One region of the Streptomyces sp. NPDC096079 genome, then DNA from elsewhere that is predicted to be linked to it. Evidence: predicted binding sites of a transcription regulator. Region 1 holds the regulator's gene; the other holds the start of a gene.
The links. Region 1 encodes HspR, which represses chaperone genes until heat shock. Its sites were predicted from a motif close to TTGAGNNNNNNNNNCTCAA; they were not measured.

Region 1 (8,675 bases):
TCCCGGCGTCCATGGCGGAGTCACCGCCGGCGCCCGCGCCGACGACCGTGTGCAGCTCGTCGATGAAGGTGATGATCTGGCCGTCGCTCGCCTTGATCTCGGAGAGGACGGTCTTCAGGCGCTCCTCGAACTCGCCGCGGTACTTCGCGCCGGCGACCATCGCGCCGAGGTCGAGGGAGACCAGCCGCTTGTTCTTCAGGGACTCCGGGACGTCGCCCTTCACGATCCGCTGGGCGAGGCCCTCGACGACGGCGGTCTTGCCGACGCCGGGCTCGCCGATGAGGACCGGGTTGTTCTTGGTGCGGCGGGACAGCACCTGGACCACGCGGCGGATCTCGTGGTCGCGGCCGATGACCGGGTCCAGCTTGCCCTCGCGCGCGGCGGCGGTGAAGTCCGTGCCGAACTTCTCCAGCGCCTTGTACTGCCCCTCCGGGTCGGGTGTGGTCACCCGGCGTCCTCCCCTGCTCTTCTCGAACGCGTCGAGCAGCTTCGATGCGCTCGCGCCCTGCGCGTCGAGGATCTCACCGGTCGGGCCGCCCTTGGCCGCGATCGCGACGAGCAGGTGCTCGGTCGACAGGAAGTCGTCGCCGAGCTCCTTGGCGCGCTTGTCGGCGTCGGCGATGACGGCGAGGAAGTCGCGGCTGGGCTGCGGGGGCGCGACCGTGGATCCGGTGACGCTCGGCAGGCCGCCGAGCAGCCGCTCCGCGCCGGCGCGGACGACGGCCTGGTCGGCGCCGACGGCGGCGAGCAGGTCGGTGATGTTCTCGTTGTCCTGACCGGCCAGGAGGGCGAGCAGGAGGTGGGCGGGGGTCAGGTCGGCGTGTCCCTCGGACACGGCGCGGCTGCTCGCCGCGTTGATCGCGTCCCGGCTCCTGTTGGTCAGTTCGGCGTCCACGTGCGGTGCTCCTCCTCGAACGTCGTGGGTCCACTGTCTCTATGACCCTTCCAACGTACACAAAGTTGAGCCTATTCCGCTCAAGGTATCGGAGGGAGTTCCGTCACGGGTAGTTTCCGGGCATGGCCACAGACCCCAGGAACCCGTCCGACTCGTACCTGAGCTTCTGGCGCGAGTACCACATGTGCACCCTGACCACCCCGCGCCCCGACGGCACGCCGCACGTCGTCGCGGTCGGCGTCACGTACGACCCCGAGGGCGGGTACGCGCGCGTGATCACCAACAAGAACAGCCGGAAGGTCGCCCACGTCCTGGCGGCGGGCGCGGACGGCGCGCGGGTCGCGGTCTGCCAGGTCGACAAGGGGCGCTGGGCCACCCTGGAGGGCGTCGCCCGCATCCGCACGGAGGCCGAGACGGTCGCGGACGCCGTCGCCCGCTACGCCGAGCGCTACGGCCGCACGCCGGCCCCGAACCCGGACCGGGTCGTCATCGAGATCGCCCTCACCCGGGCGATGGGCCGCGCCTGACCATCCGTACGGGAACGCACAGCGGCGCCATCGCGTTTCAGGTCCGCGATGGCGCCGCTGTGTGGGGGAAGTGCCGGAGCGATCTACAACGACGGGGGAATCGCTCAGGCACTGCGGGGGGTGGCGGTGATGGTCTCGGGCTCGATCAGCTGGTGGTCCCGCTGGTCGAGATTGACGAAGATCATGCCGTACCGGATGGCACAGCGGATGGGCTGTGGAGCGCCTCGGGGGCGGCGCAGACAGCGGTACGCTCGGACGTCCTCGTCCTGCTCACGGGCGACGACGATCGGCTCTCCGAAGAGAGTGACCTTCAGCGAGTCGCCACGGTGGGGGATGGCCGTGGCGAGATCGACGAAGTGCCAGCCGGAGCGATAGGCCGAGGCCATCTCCCGGCGGAACCGGCGATCGTCGGGCGGGACGCTCACGCCCCCGCACCTGCCTGGATGGAATCCCACGTCGGCTCCGAGACTCCCGTCGGCGTGAAGTCCCACGTCGGCTCGCCGGGGGAAGCGACGACGTGGTGCGCGGGAGCGATGTCCCACGTCGGCTCACCGACGGCAAGGACGCCGAGAGTAGCCGCGGCAGCGAAAGCTATGCCGCCAAGTGCACGAACCATCCTGGTCATGGCCGATCTCCACCTCTTTTAATCATTACCTCCCCCGCGTAGAAGACGATGGCCCACTCCGACCCCTTCCACCAGCAGTGCCAGGCATCATGTTCCTGTAATTCAGGACCCTGAGGGGGGTGCAAATGGAGCCAAAGCGCTGCGAATCGGGCGCGGAGCACGGCCCCGACAAGCTGTGCGACGCCGGAAAACTGCTGTATGCCGCCGCGCTCCGGGCCGGCCGCATCGCCCGGTCCGAGGCCGAGCCGACACCCTGCCTGATCGGTCTCGCGCTGCTGCACCCGGACCCGGACGACAGTCAGTGGCTTCGCCCCGTGCCTCCGTCCATCGCGCTCAACAAGCTGATCCACCCCATCGAGAAGGAGATCCAGCAGCGCCGGCAACAGGCCATATCGCTCGCCGACACCTTCGAGCCATTCCTGTCGATCCACGCGCCCGACCCGTCGGCGACCCAGGCCATCACGGTCCTCGAAGGCCTCAGCCTGATCAACGCCGCCCTGGACCGGGTCATCAACGAGTGCACCGAGGAGCTCCTCACCATCCAGCCCGGCAGCGGCCGCAAACCCGAGGTCGTCCAGGCCGGTCTGCGCCGCGTGGAGCCCCTCCTGGAACGCGGCGTGCGGATGCGCACGCTCTACCAGCACACCGCCCGGCACCACTCCGCGACCATGGGGTACGTCGAGCGTATCGGGCCCTACGGCCTTGAGGTCCGCACTCTCGAAGAGATCATCGACCGACTGATCGTCGTCGACCGGAAGGTCGCCTTCATCCCCGCCCGCACGGACCGCAGGGTCGCCCTCGAACTCCGCCACGAGGGCCTCGTCCAGTACCTGGCCGGCGTCTTCGACCAGTTCTGGCTCCACGGCGTGCCCTGGGAGGAGGAGGTGCCGTACAGCCCGTCCGCGGACGGCATCGGCGGCGTCCAGCGCTCCATCGCCAAGCTCCTCGTCGAGGGGCACGTCGACGAGGCCATCGCCCGCCGGCTCGGGATGAACGTGCGGACCTGCCGGGCGCACATCGCCAAGCTCGCCGCGGCCCTCGGCAGCGGGAGCCGGGCCCAGCTCGGCTATCTGATCGCCCAGTCCGGCATCCTCGAACGGGACGACTGAGCCGTCCGGAACGACGGAGGGCCCTCGCCCACGAGAAAGGCCCCCTCCCGTGCAGGGAGGGGGCCTTTCCGTCGCGCCTGAAGGGCTACTCGCCGCGCTTCGGGCGCCACACCACGAGGGCGCTCGCCTGCTGCACGTCGGTGTACGGCACCAGGTCCCGGCGGTACGAGGCGTGCACCTGCGCCTCCCGCTGGCGCAGCGTCGCCGCCGCGCCCTCGACGGCCGCCGACAGCTCGGAGACCCGGGCCTGGAGCGCCGCGACCTGGTTCTCCAGTTCGATGATCCGCTTGATCCCGGCCAGGTTGATGCCCTCGTCCTGCGACAGCTGCTGCACCTGCCGGAGCAGCTCGATGTCACGGGCCGAGTAGCGCCGCCCGCGGCCCGCCGTGCGGTCCGGGGAGACCAGGCCGAGCCGGTCGTACTGCCGGAGGGTCTGCGGGTGCAGACCGGAGAGCTGGGCCGCCACCGAGATGACGTACACGGGGCTCTCGTCGGTCAGTTCGTACGGATTGCGTCTCACCGGGTCACGCTCCCTTCGCCGCCTGGAACAGCTCGGCCCTCGGGTCCTCGGAGGCGGTCGCCTCGCGGAAGGTCTCCAGGGCCTCGCGTGCCTTGTCGTCCAGATCCTTCGGCACCGCCACCTCGACCGTCACGAGGAGGTCGCCGCGCGTGCCGTCCTTGCGGACCGCGCCCTTGCCCCGGGCGCGCATGGTCCGGCCGTTCGGAGTGCCCGCGGGCAGCTTGAGGGTGACCGCGGGGCCGCCGAGGGTCGGCACCTTGATCTCGCCGCCGAGCGCCGCCTCCGCGAAGGAGACCGGCACCGTGACGGTGAGGTTGTCGTCCTTGCGGCCGAAGACCGGGTGCTCGTCGACGTGCACGACGACGTACAGGTCGCCGTTCTGCCCGCCGCGCTCGCCCGGCGCCCCCTTGCCGCGGAGGCGGATCTTCTGGTTGTCGCTGACGCCCGCGGGGATGCGGACCTGCATGGTGCGGGAGGACTTGGCCCGGCCGCTGCCCTTGCAGACCTCGCAGGGGTTCTCGGCGATCAGACCGCGGCCCTTGCAGTCCACACAGGGGTCGGTGAGCGAGAACGAGCCGGTGCCGCCGCGCGAGACCTGCCCGGTGCCGACGCAGGTCGGGCACACCCGGGGCGTGCCGTTCTTGTCGCCGGTGCCCGAGCAGGCCGTGCACGGCTGCTGGCTGGACATCCGCAGCGGGACGGTCGCGCCCTCGATGGCCTCGGTGAAGCTGAGCGTCACCTCGGACTCGATGTCCTGGCCGCGCCGCGGCTGGGTGCGGGGGCCGCCCCCGCCGCGGTTGAACAGGCCGCCGAAGACGTCCCCGATCCCGCCGCCGCCCCCGAAGCCGCCGCCCGCCCCGCCCTGCGCGCCTCCGAAGAGGTCGCCCAGGTCGAAGTTGAACGAGCCGCCGCCGGGGCCGCCGGCCCGGAAGCCGCCGTTCCCGAAGAGGGCGCGGGCGTCGTCGTACTCCTTGCGCTTCTTGGGGTCGCCGATGACGTCGTTCGCCTCGGAGATCTCCTTGAAGCGCGCCTCGGCGCTCGCGTCACCCTTGTTGGCGTCCGGATGGTTCTCGCGGGCGAGCTTCCGGTACGCCTTCTTGATCTCGGCCTCGGTGGCGTCCTTGGGGACGCCGAGAACCTTGTAGTAGTCCTTCTCGACGAAGTCCTTCGTGTTCATCGACGTCCCTCCTCCCGCGTACGGGTACGGCTGTTACTCGCTGTCCTGCTCCGACGTGTCGGAGTCTTCCGACTCCTCGGCCTTGCCCTGGGCCCCCGGCTGGGGCTCGGCGACGGCCACGCGGGCGGGCCGGATGGTCCGCTCGCCGATCCGGTACCCCGGCTGCAGGATCGCCACGCAGGTCGTCTCGGTGACGTCCGGCGCGTACGAGTGCATCAGGGCCTCGTGGATCGTCGGGTCGAAGGGCTCGCCCTCCTTGCCGAACTGCTGCAGACCCATCTTGGCGACGACGGTCTCCAGCGATTCGGCCACCGACTTGAACCCGCCCACGAGCTCGCCGTGGTCCCGGGCCCGGCCGACGTCGTCGAGCACGGGAAGGAGCTCGGACAGGAGGCTCGCGACGGCGATCTCCTTGACCGTGACCCGGTCCCGCTCCACGCGGCGGCGGTAGTTCTGATACTCGGCCTGGAGCCGCTGGAGGTCCGCGGTGCGCTCGGAGAGAGCCGTGCGGGCCTGGTCCAGCTGCGCCAGGAGGGCTACGTCCGTAGCGTCCCCGGCCGGGGCCGTCGCGTCCTCGTCGGACTCGACGGCCTCGGCGGCGTCGTCAGCGGTGGCGCCGGAGGGGACGTCGGGCTCCTCCTCGAAGCCCGGGGTCTCCTCGGTCACGCCTGGCCGCCCTTCGGCTTGTCCTCGTCGACGATCTCGGCGTCGACGACGTCGTCGTCGGCCTGGGCCTGCGGGCCGCCCTCGGCGCCACCGGCGGCCTGGGCACCCTGGGCGTCGGCGTACAGCGCCTGGCCGAGCTTCTGCGAGACGGCCGCGACCTTCTCGGTGGCGGTGCGGATCTCGGCGGTGTCCTCGCCCTTGAGCTTCTCCTTCAGCTCGACGAGCGCGGCCTCGACCTCGGCCTTGACGTCACCGGGGAGCTTGTCCTCGTTGTCCTTGATGAACTTCTCCGTCTGGTAGACGAGCTGCTCACCCTGGTTGCGGGACTCGGCGGCCTCGCGGCGACGGTGGTCCTCGTCCGCGTACTGCTCGGCCTCCTGGCGCATGCGGTCGACCTCGTCCTTCGGCAGCGAGGAGCCGCCGGTGACGGTCATCTTCTGCTCCTTGCCCGTGCCCAGGTCCTTCGCGGTCACGTGCATGATGCCGTTGGCGTCGATGTCGAAGGCGACCTCGATCTGCGGGACGCCACGCGGGGCCGGCGGCAGACCGGTCAGCTCGAACATGCCGAGCTTCTTGTTGTACGCCGCGATCTCGCGCTCGCCCTGGTAGACCTGGATCTGCACGGACGGCTGGTTGTCCTCGGCCGTCGTGAAGATCTCGGACCGCTTGGTCGGGATCGTGGTGTTGCGCTCGATGAGCTTGGTCATGATGCCGCCCTTGGTCTCGATGCCGAGGGACAGCGGGGTCACGTCGAGGAGCAGGACGTCCTTGACCTCACCCTTGAGGACACCGGCCTGGAGCGCGGCGCCGATGGCGACGACCTCGTCCGGGTTGACGCCCTTGTTGGCGTCCTGACCGCCGGTCAGCTCCTTGACGAGCTCGGCGACGGCCGGCATACGGGTCGAGCCACCGACGAGGACGACGTGGTCGATCTCGGAGAGCTGGATGCCCGCGTCCTTGATGACGTTGTGGAACGGCACCTTGCAGCGGTCGAGCAGGTCCGAGGTGAGCTGCTGGAACTGGGCGCGCGTGAGCTTCTCGTCCAGGTGCAGCGGGCCCTCGGCAGAGGCCGTGATGTAGGGCAGGTTGATCGTGGTCTCGGTCGAGGACGAGAGCTCGATCTTCGCCTTCTCCGCGGCCTCGCGGAGACGCTGGAGAGCCATCTTGTCCTTGGCCAGGTCCACGCCGTGGCCGTTCTGGAACTGCGTCACCAGGTAGTCGACGACGCGCTGGTCCCAGTCGTCACCACCGAGGTGGTTGTCACCGTTGGTGGCCTTCACCTCGACGACGCCGTCGCCGATCTCCAGGAGCGACACGTCGAAGGTGCCGCCACCGAGGTCGAAGACGAGGATCGTCTGGTCGTCCTTGTCCAGGCCGTACGCCAGGGCGGCCGCGGTCGGCTCGTTGACGATGCGCAGGACGTTGAGGCCCGCGATCTCACCGGCCTCCTTGGTGGCCTGACGCTCGGAGTCGTTGAAGTACGCCGGGACGGTGATGACCGCGTCGACGACCTTCTCGCCCAGGTAGGCCTCGGCGTCGCGCTTGAGCTTCTGCAGGATGAAGGCGCTCATCTGCTGCGGGTTGAAGCTCTTGCCGTCGATGTCGATCTTCCAGTCGGTGCCCATGTGGCGCTTGACCGACCGGATGGTCCTGTCGACGTTGGTGACGGCCTGACGCTTGGCCACCTCGCCGACGAGCACCTCGCCGTTCTTCGCGAAGGCGACGACGGACGGCGTGGTCCTGGCGCCCTCGGCGTTGGTGATGACGGTGGGCTCGCCGCCTTCCAGAACGCTGACGACGGAGTTAGTCGTGCCCAGGTCGATGCCGACCGCACGTGCCATTTCGATTCCTCCAGCTGACTGACTTGAGTGGAACTGACTCAAGGATGCACGAGGAACCTGATTGCGTCAACAGACCTGAGCGGAGTCGACTCAACTCTTCGCCGAGCCCGTCACTCAAAGAGCGTGCCGCTCCCCCGTTTGACCGGGTTCGCATGAGAGGGTCCGGACATAGTCAGGACATATCCCTCTCCAGCCCCCTCCCAGGGTCCAGGATTCCCGCCGAAGGATGTGAGCGCATGACGGCGAAGCGCGCGTTCGACGTGGCGGGCGGGCTCGCCCTGCTCCTCGCCCTCGCACCCCTGATCGCCTGGACCGCCCTGTCCGTCACCCTCGGCGGCAGCGGCACGGTGCTGCGCCGCCGGACGGTGGCCGGCCTCGGGGGGCGGCCCTTCACGATGCTGACCTTCCGCACCAGGAGCCCGCTCGCGGCGCTCCCCCTCCTTCTGCACGTGGTCGCGGGCCGGATGTCACTGGTCGGACCGTGCCCGCTGACCCCGGCCCACCGCGAGTGCGCGGGCGAGGGCCGCCGCCGGCTCTCCGTACGTCCGGGGCTCACGGGGCCGTGGCAGATCAGCGGCCGCTCGGACCTGCCGTGGGAGGAGCGCGAACTGCTCGATCTCCACTATGTGGACCACCATTGGCTGGGGATGGATCTGCTGATCCTTGCGCGTACGCTTCCAGCAGTCCGCAGGCGTCGCGCGGCAAGGTTTGCCTGAGCGACACACATCACCGCGAGCGCCGCTACAGCGCGGCGCCGCGACCGGGTAATCTCAGCAGGAACTCAATAAGTTACCGCTTAGTAGGCCCGCCCGAGGAGCCCGTCATGCAACTCGCCGCGATCATCGTGTCGATCGCCATCACGGTGGTGGCCGTCGCGCTGTTCGGCCGCGCCACCGTGCAGATCTACCGCTTCGTGCGGCTCGGTCAGCCGGTCCCCGCCGGCACGCGCACCGGTGACCCCAAGCAGCGCACCATCACGCTGGTCAAGGAGTTCCTCGGCCACACGCGCATGAACCGCTGGGGCATCGTCGGCTTCGCGCACTGGTTCGTCGCGGTGGGCTTCTTCTCGCTGCTCCTCACGATCGTCAACGCCTTCGGCCAGCTCTTCCAGGCCGACTGGCTGATCCCGATCATCGGCGACTGGCTGCCGTACGAGATCTTCACCGAGTTCCTCGGCCTGATGACGGTCCTCGGCATCGTCACCCTCATCGTGATCCGCCAGCTCAGCAAGCCCACCAAGGCGGGCCGCAAGTCCCGCTTCGCCGGCTCCAAGACCGGCCAGGCGTACTTCGTCGAGGCCGTCATCCTGATCGTC
Region 2 (8,675 bases), on a different contig from region 1:
CACGATCACCTCGGGGCACTCCTCGCCGCCGAACTGGTCCACGCCCGCGTCCAGCGCCTTCGCGGCCCGCTCGGCCACGCTCAGGTGCTCGACGCCCCAGGCGCGGGCCACGTGCGTCTCGCCGAAGATCGGGTGGTCCTGGAGCAGGCCCCAGTCGCTGCAGACGATGCCGGTGAAGCCGAGCTCCTCGCGGAGCAGGCCGGTGACGACACCCTTGTTGAAGCCGAAGCCGACCTCCTCCCAGTCGGTGCCGATCGGCTGCCCGTAGTACGGCATCATCTGCGAGCAGCCGGCGGCGATCGCGGCCTTGAACGGCTCCAGGTGGTGCTCGCGCATCCCGCCCGGGTAGACCTGCTCCTTGCCGTGCGGGAAGTGCGGGTCCTCGCCGTCCTTCTGCGGGCCGCCGCCGGGGAAGTGCTTGACCATCGCGGCCACCGAGTCGGGACCGAGTGCGGGGCCCTGGAGCCCGCGCACGTAGGCCCGCACCAGCTCGCCCGTCAGCTTCGCGTCGGAGCCGAAGGTGCCGGACTGGCGCGACCAGCGGGGTTCGGTCGCGAGGTCGATCTGCGGGTGGAGGGCGGTGCGGAAACCGACGGAGAGGTACTCGCGGCGGACGGTGTCGGCGAACGCGTGGACGAGGTCCGGGTCGCCGATCGCGGCGAGGCCGAGCGCCTCGGGCCAGGCGGAGAAGGCGCCGGCGTTGAAGGAGGCGCCGATGTTGTCGGTGAACGTGTGGCGGGGGTCGGTCGACAGGGAGACCGGGATGCCCAGCCGGGTGCTCGCGGCCATCTCCTGGATCGCGTTGTGCCACAGGGCCATCTCGCGGGCGCCGTAGGTGCCGAGCAGGTTGAAGTGGGTGAGCTGCCGGTCCTCGACGAGCTGCCGGGTGGTGAGCTCGATCGTCTCGCCGTCCGCCTCGGTCACCGGGGTGCCGTCGGCGTTCATCGTCAGCATCGTGTGGAAGAGCTGTCCGGCCTTCTCCTCCGGCGTCATGCGGGAGAGGAGGTCCTCGACGCGCTCGGCGACGGGGCGGGAGGGGTCCTGGTACGGGTGCATGGCTGGCTCCGGGGGCTGACCGACCGGTGGCCAGGGGGAGGGCGCCACCGGTGCCGGGCCGGCGGCGGGGCCGGTCCCGGGCGACCACAGGCTAAGCGCGAAAACCGAGTGACCACTAGGTTTCTGGATTGTGTCCTGGATCACAGGACAAAAGCCCCATCCAGGGCCCGGCTAAGGTGACCGCATGCCGGAGAACACGGGCCGAACGAACCGCAGGACCGCAGGCAGGGGCGGATACGCGGTCGGTGACGCGCGCCGCCAGAAGATCCTGGACACCGCCGTCGAGCACTTCGGGCAGTGGGGCTTCCACGCCTCCTCCCTCGCCCGGATCGCGCACGACTGCGGGATCACCCAGGGCGGCCTGCTGCACCACTTCCGGAGCAAGGAGGACCTGCTCCTCTCGGTCCTCGCGCAGAGCGAACAGCACGACGAGGAGCGACTGTTCGGCGTCGCCCCCGACTCGTACGCCGACTACCTCGAAACCCTCGTCACCCTGATCGAGGAGAACACCCGCCGCCCCGGCATCGTCCGGATGTTCAACGTCCTGGTGGGCGAGTCCGGCGACGTCGCCCACCCCGCGCACGCGTACTTCAAGGAGCGCTACGCGCGCGTGCTCCGGCACACCGTCGACCTCCTGGAGGAGGGCGTCCGGCGCGGCGAACTCCGCGCCGACACCGACTGCCCGTCCGTCGCCCGGGAACAGCTCGCCGTCATGGACGGCCTCCAGATCCAGTGGGCCCTCGACCCGTCCTCGCTGGACATGCCGGCCCGGGTCGGCGCCTACCTCCGCCGCAGGTACGCGGAGATCGCGGCGCCCGGCGGGTGAGGGCAGGTCACCTGCCCGTCGGCGGGCCGCCCTCCGGGAGGGCGGCGAAGACGCGCTGGAGGGCCGGCGGGCGCTCGCCGTCGTCCGCGACGACCAAGCGGTGGCGGTAGGTCACGGAGTACTGGAAGCCGTCCGCGATCGGCTCGCCGGTCGGGCGCTCCGGGACCAGGGCGTACGCGGGGTCCTCCAGGGCCGCCCGCAGCTCGGCGGCCTCGGCGGGGGTCTGGGTCCCGGTCCGCGGCGGCCTGGCGCCCGAGCGGATGGTCCAGGAGCCGTCGTAGTGGACGACGAGCCGGTTGCGGACGCCCGCGAGGCCGCCGTTCACGACCACCTCGACGAGGACCTCGCCCGGCTGCGGGTCCTCCGCCGGCGCCCCCGGTCCCGTCGTGGGGCCCGGCACGGCGGGGGCGCTCGCGCTCGACGGCGAACCGCCGGGCGCGGACGGCGTCCCGGGGCCGCAGCCGCTCACGCCGGCGACCAGAGCCCCCGCCAGCAGCAGGGTCCCGCACCAGGTCCACGTTCCCCGTACGCCTCGCACCATGGAACCGAGCATGCCCCCTCGGGGGCCCCGCGCGCAGCGGGACGGCGGGGATTCCACCCGTCAGCGGCCCTCGGGCCCCTCGGGTCCGGTGCGGACGATCCCGGTGAGCGGTCCCCGGTACCGCCAGTCCAGCGAGTCGTAGAGCGCGAGGCCGTCCGTGGTCGCGGCGAGTATCCCGGTCACGGCACCCGCCTGCGCGGCGGCGGCCTCCAGGGTGCGCATCACGTTCGAGCCGAGCCCCCGGCGCCGGTGCGCGGGATCGGTCTCGATCTGGTCGGCGACGGCGGTGGAGCCCGTCGGGGCGATCTGGCCGCGGGCGGCCAGGGTGCCGTCCGGGGCGAGGATCCGCACCCGGACGACGCCGTCCTCGACCTCGGTGGTCCTGGCGTACCCCTCGGGCGGCGCCGGGCGGACGCCCGGGTCCAGCGGCTTGACCATCATGAAGCCCGGGTCGTCGGGGACGGTCCAGCCCTCGGTGATCCAGGACGCGGCCTCCGCCGGCTCCGCCATCACCTTGAGCCAGCTGTACGGCGCGGTGAGCCGGGCGCAGAGCGCGCCGACGGAGGCCGCGTCGGGGGCGGGCAGGACGTGGCGCACGACGTGCCGGGGCAGGCCGACGTCGATCCGGTAGCCCCAGGGTTCGGGGACGGCGGCGGGGGTGCCCCGGGAGACGGTCCACCCGGCGACCCAGGCATTGGTAATAGCTGCAATATCCATGAGGGCATTACATAGGCTCCACGCGGGCGTGTGGGAGGTGATCGCTCAGAGCGAACGGACGTCCGGGAACATCTTCGGGCTCACAAGCATTGAGTGCGTATAGCTCAACTTGACTGCCGAAGGGGAGATCATGGCTTCTGAGTCCATGGCGTCCGTGCCGCTCACTCTGCCTGTGCTGCCGCTCGACGACGAGGTCGTGCTGCCCGGAATGGTGGTGCCGCTGGACCTGTCCGACAACGACGTACGGGCCGCCGTCGAGGCCGCCCAGGCCGCCGCCCGCACCGGATCGGGCAAGCCCCGCGTGCTCCTCGTGCCGCGGATCGACGGGACCTACGCGGGCACCGGCGTCCTGGGCATCGTCGAGCAGGTCGGCCGCCTGTCCGACGGCGACCCCGGCGCGCTCATCCGCGGCCTCGGCCGCGTCCGCATCGGCGCCGGCACCACCGGCCCCGGCGCCGCCCTCTGGGTCGAGGGCGGCACCGTCGAGGAGACCCTGCCCGACCCGCTGCCCGGTTCCGTGACCGAACTGGTCAAGGAGTACAAGGCGCTGGCCACCAGCTGGCTCAAGAAGCGCGGAGCCTGGCAGGTCGTCGACCGCGTCCAGCAGATCGACGGCGTCGGCGCACTCGCCGACAACTCCGGATACTCGCCCTTCCTCAGCGTCGAGCAGAAGGTCGAACTCCTGGAGACCGCCGACCCGGTCGCCCGCCTCAAGCTCGCCACCGCCCAGCTCCGCGAGCACCTCGCCGAGCAGGACGTCGCCGAGACCATCGCGAAGGACGTCCAGGAGGGCGTCGACAAGCAGCAGCGCGAGTTCCTGCTCCGCCGCCAGCTCGAAGCCGTCCGCAAGGAGCTCCGCGACCTCAACGGCGAGGCCGAGGGCGACGAGTCCGACGACTACCGCGCCCGCGTGGAGGCCGCCGACCTGCCCGAGAAGGTGCGGGAGGCCGCCCTCAAGGAGGTCGAGAAGCTGGAGCGGTCCAGCGACCAGTCCCCCGAGGGCTCCTGGATCCGCACCTGGCTCGACACCGTCCTCGAACTCCCGTGGAACGAGCGGACCGAGGACCGGTACGACATCCGGGGCGCCCGCGCGGTCCTGGACGCCGAGCACGCCGGGCTCGACGACGTGAAGGAACGGATCACCGAGTACCTCGCGGTGCGCAAGCGGCGCTCCGAGCGCGGCCTCGGCGTGGTCGGCGGCCGCCGCGGCGGAGCCGTCCTCGCCCTCGTCGGCCCGCCCGGCGTCGGCAAGACCTCGATCGCGGAATCCGTGGCCCACGCCATGGGCCGCACGTTCGTCCGCGTCGCCCTCGGCGGCGTGCGCGACGAGGCGGAGATCCGCGGCCACCGGCGCACCTACGTCGGCGCCCTGCCCGGCCGGATCGTCCGCGCCGTCAAGGAGGCCGGGTCCATGAACCCGGTGGTCCTGCTCGACGAGATCGACAAGGTCGGCTCCGACTTCCGCGGCGACCCCGCGGCGGCGCTCCTCGAAGTCCTCGACCCCGCGCAGAACCACACCTTCCGCGACCACTACCTGGAGGTCGAGCTCGACCTCTCCGACGTCGTCTTCCTGGCCACGGCCAACGTCCTCGAAGCCATCCCCGACGCGCTCCTCGACCGCATGGAGCTGGTGCGCCTCGACGGCTACACGGAGGACGAGAAGGTCGTCATCGCCCGTGACCACCTGCTGCCGCGCCAGCTGGAGCGGGCCGGTCTGGAGCCGGGCGAGGTCGTCCTTGAGGAGACCGCGCTGCGGAAGCTGGCCGGGGAGTACACCCGCGAGGCCGGCGTCCGCACCCTGGAGCGGTCGATCGCCCGGCTGCTCCGCAAGGTCGCGGCCCAGCACGAACTGGGCGACCGCGAGCTGCCGTTCGCGATCGGCTCCGAGGACCTCCGGGACCTCATCGGGCGGCCGCACCACGTGCCGGAGTCGGCCCAGGACCCGGCGGAGCGGCGGACGGCCGTGCCGGGCGTCGCCACGGGCCTGGCCGTGACCGGCGCGGGCGGTGACGTCCTCTTCGTGGAGGCCTCCCTCGCCGACCCGGAGACGGGCGCCGCCGGGCTCACCCTCACCGGTCAGCTGGGCGACGTGATGAAGGAGTCGGCGCAGATCGCGCTCTCCTTCCTCCGCTCGCACGGCGCGGAGCTGGAGCTGCCCGTCACCGGACTCAAGGACCGGGGCGTGCACATCCACTTCCCGGCGGGCGCGGTGCCCAAGGACGGGCCGAGCGCGGGCGTCACCATGACGACCGCCCTCGCGTCCCTGCTGAGCGGCCGGCTGGTCCGCACGGACGTGGCCATGACCGGCGAGGTCTCCCTCACCGGCCGGGTGCTGCCGATCGGCGGCGTGAAGCAGAAGCTCCTCGCCGCGCACCGGGCGGGCATCACGACGGTCGTGATCCCCAAGCGGAACGAGGCCGACCTGGACGACGTCCCGGCCGAGATCCTGGAGAAGCTGGAGGTCCACCCGGTGACGGACGTCCGGCAGGTCCTGGAGATCGCCCTCGCCCCGGCCGTCGTGCCGGTGGACGTGGCCGCGTAACTCCCCGTTCACCGAAGCGGGGTGCCGATCCGGCACCCCGCTTCGGCGTACCGGGAACCCGGTACCCGGATGTCGGTCGGGACTGGCATGCTCGTACGCATGAACGACGACGCCTTCTGGGCTCTCATCGACGAGTTGAGCCGCAGGCCCGGGGACCGGGACGAGCGACTGGAATGGCTGCGGGCCGAGTTGCTACGGCGCCCGGCGGCCGAGAGCGTGGAGTTCCAGGTGCGTCTGGAGAGGGCGACCGAGACCGCCGACACGCGCGCGCTGTGGGCGGCGGCGGACCTGGTCGAGGGCGGCGACTGCTCGGACGACGGCTTCCACTACTTCACCCTCTGGCTGATCGGCCAGGGGCGGAAGGTGTACGAGTCGGTCCTCGCCGACCCGGACGCGCTGGCCGACGTGCCCGGCGTGCGGGCGCTGGTGGGCCGGCACCGGGACACCTGGGAGGACGACGAGTGGCCCGAGTGGGAGGAGCTCGACTACGTCGCGCAGGACGCGTGGGACGAGCTGACGGGCCAGGAGGGCGACGACGGCGAGGAGTTCCTCGACGCCGTGGAGGAGGCGGAGGACGCCGCGGCCGCGGCGGGGGAGTGGGAAGAGGGCGAGACGTCCCGGGGATCTCTGCCGGAGGGGTGGGCGATACCCCGGCTCACCGCCCTCTTCCCGGCGGGTGCCTCCCGCTCCTAGGAGCGGGAGGGGACGCGGTCGCGGCGCACCGACGCGTCGCGATCGCGGGAGCCGCGGGGCTTCCTCCGTCCGTCGGGCGCGCGCGGACGTCGGCCCGGGGCCGATGCCTCCGCGTCCCCTCGTCCGTCGGGCCAGCGCGGACGTCGGCTCAGGCGCGGATGCCCCCGCGACTGTCGGAGCCCCGCGGCCGTGGGCTCAGGACGCCGACGGGGTGCGGCGGCGGCTCAGGAGCAGGCTGCCGCCGGCGAAGACGGCGAGGGCCGCCGCGCCCGCGAGGGCCGTCGGGAGCGGCGAGGAGGGCGCCTCGGCGGTCTCGGCGGAGAGGGCCGGGGGCTGCTCGTCGCCGCCGTGGCCCGCGTGGCTCACGGTGGAGAGCGAGGCGCCCGCCGCGATCGTGGCCTCCGTCGGGGCCTGGGCCTGCTTCTGGGCCTGGGCGCCCGTCGCCGCGCCGCCGAAGGTGACGTCCGAGCAGCTGTAGAAGGCCTCGGGGCTGTCGTTGCGCTGCCACACCTTGTAGACGACGTGCCGTCCGGTGCGGGCCGGGAGGGTGCCGGTGAAGGCGTAGTAGCCGTCGGTCGCGGTGCGGGTGGTGTTGTAGACGGCGACGGGGGTCGGGTCGAGGTCCGACCACTTCAGGGGCTTGGTCGGGTCGAAGCCCGCCTTGGTGATGTAGAGCGTCATGGTGCCCGAGTGCGCGGCCGTCACCCGGACCTTGAAGTCGAAGGGGCCGGCGGCGACGGCCGTCGAGGGCCAGTCGGTGCGCGCCCAGTCCAGGGCCCGGTACTTCTCGCGGTTGGCCGAGCAGAGCTTGCCGTCCGGGATGAGGGCCTGGTGCTGCCCGGCGGCGTTGGCGATGTTGACCTCGTTCCAGTCGTAGAGCGGCTGGGTGCCGGAGTCGGCGACGAGGTCCTTGCACACCTGGGACTTGGGCGTCTCGGGGCCCTCGGCGTAGCAGGCCGCCACTCGGCTCACGGGGTTGAAGACGGCCCCGTGGGCGCTCGCGGTGGTGGGGGTGAGGCTGACCAGGGCTGCGGCGGCGGACAGGGCGGCGACGCCGGTGGCGGTACGGCGGTAGGGGGCCATGCGGGGGCTCTCTCTCGTGCGTGGGGAGTACGGAACGAGCAACGCGCGGAGGACGCACGGACGTTGGGATCCGGGCGACCGGCGGGAGGAAGCCTCGCATTGGTCCATACCAATGGGCAAGGGGGCGGGTCGAAAAAGCCGCGGCGGCCCCCCGGGGTGCCGCACGCCCGGGAAGCCGCGGCGGCCCCCCGGGGTGCCGCACGCCCGGGAGGCCGTCGGAGGAGAGGAGCGGCCGGGTCAGCCGTTCGCGAGCGCCTGCACCCGCGAGTAGTCGCCGTTGAAGTGGTTGTGGTCGCCGACCGTCGGGCCGGAGGACGTGTACTGCCAGATCGTGTAGTACGGCCAGCCGGCCGGGAGTTCGCCGACCTCGGAGGCGTACCGCGCGATCCACAGCGGGTTGGTGGAGGAGAAGGCCGAGGAGTTGCCGGTGCACTGCTTCCACCAGCTCGTGGCCGTGTAGATCACCGCGTCGCGGCCCGTCCGGGCCTTGTACCGGTTCACGAAGTCCTGGATCCAGGCGACCATCCCGGCCGCCGACTTGCCGTAGCAGGTCGCGCCGTACGGGTTCCACTCGATGTCGAGCACGCCCGGCAGGGTCCTGCCGTCCTTCGACCAGCCCCCGCCGTTGTTGACGAAGTAGTCGGCCTGGGCGGCTCCGGTCGTCGTGTCCGGGGTGGCGAAGTGGTACGTGCCGCGGATCATGCCGACGTTGTAGGAGCCGTTGTACTGCTGCGTGAAGGACGTGTTCTTGTAGTACGTGCCTTCCGTCGCCTTCACGTAGGCCCACTTGACTCCGCTGTTCCACAGCGTGGACCAGGCCACGTTGCCGTTGTGGCTGGAGACGTCGACGCCTTCGGTCTGCGCGGCCAGGCCGGCGGCTCCGCCGGCCCGGGGAGCCTGGCCGTCGTGGGCGATCACGCCCATGCCCATGTGGGCGGAGCCGCGGGCGGGGGTCGCCTGCCGGGCGCCGGGGTCCTGGGCCGCGGTGGCGGTGCCGGAGAGGCCGAGGGGGAGGAGGAGGGCCAGGGCCGCGAGGGTGGCGCCGGCGAGGGTCGTTCCGGATCTGTGCACACGCATTGCGTGCCTCCGAAAGGCTCGGTGGGGGAGCGGTGGCGGCGGGACCCGTGACACGTACTGCAATGGACATGTCATTCAGGGCTGCCGGAGAAGACGCTACGCACGTAGACCCGCCCGATGGAAGGGGGCCTGGTTGCCGC

Region 2: the regulator HspR is predicted to act here: its motif matches at 3,230-3,248, upstream of lon (endopeptidase La).

The regions. Positions count from the first base shown of each region.
Region 1 is NZ_JBEOST010000003.1:415,227-423,901, reverse strand. It holds gene clpB (ATP-dependent chaperone ClpB) at 1-895, opposite strand, end outside; gene ABTY59_RS09355 (pyridoxamine 5'-phosphate oxidase family protein) at 1,018-1,422, shown strand; gene ABTY59_RS09350 (Rieske (2Fe-2S) protein) at 1,527-1,847, opposite strand; gene ABTY59_RS09345 (helix-turn-helix transcriptional regulator) at 2,173-3,156, shown strand; gene ABTY59_RS09340 (heat shock protein transcriptional repressor HspR) at 3,242-3,676, opposite strand; gene dnaJ (molecular chaperone DnaJ) at 3,681-4,853, opposite strand; gene grpE (nucleotide exchange factor GrpE) at 4,887-5,519, opposite strand; gene dnaK (molecular chaperone DnaK) at 5,516-7,360, opposite strand; gene ABTY59_RS09320 (sugar transferase) at 7,597-8,076, shown strand; gene ABTY59_RS09315 ((Fe-S)-binding protein) at 8,184-8,675, shown strand, end outside.
Region 2 is NZ_JBEOST010000014.1:33,762-42,436, forward strand. It holds gene ABTY59_RS25565 (glycoside hydrolase family 3 protein) at 1-1,056, opposite strand, end outside; gene ABTY59_RS25570 (TetR/AcrR family transcriptional regulator) at 1,241-1,882, shown strand; gene ABTY59_RS25575 (hypothetical protein) at 1,890-2,423, opposite strand; gene ABTY59_RS25580 (GNAT family N-acetyltransferase) at 2,484-3,140, opposite strand; gene lon (endopeptidase La) at 3,271-5,682, shown strand; gene ABTY59_RS25590 (DUF4240 domain-containing protein) at 5,782-6,375, shown strand; gene ABTY59_RS25595 (lytic polysaccharide monooxygenase auxiliary activity family 9 protein) at 6,571-7,458, opposite strand; gene ABTY59_RS25600 (lysozyme) at 7,696-8,535, opposite strand.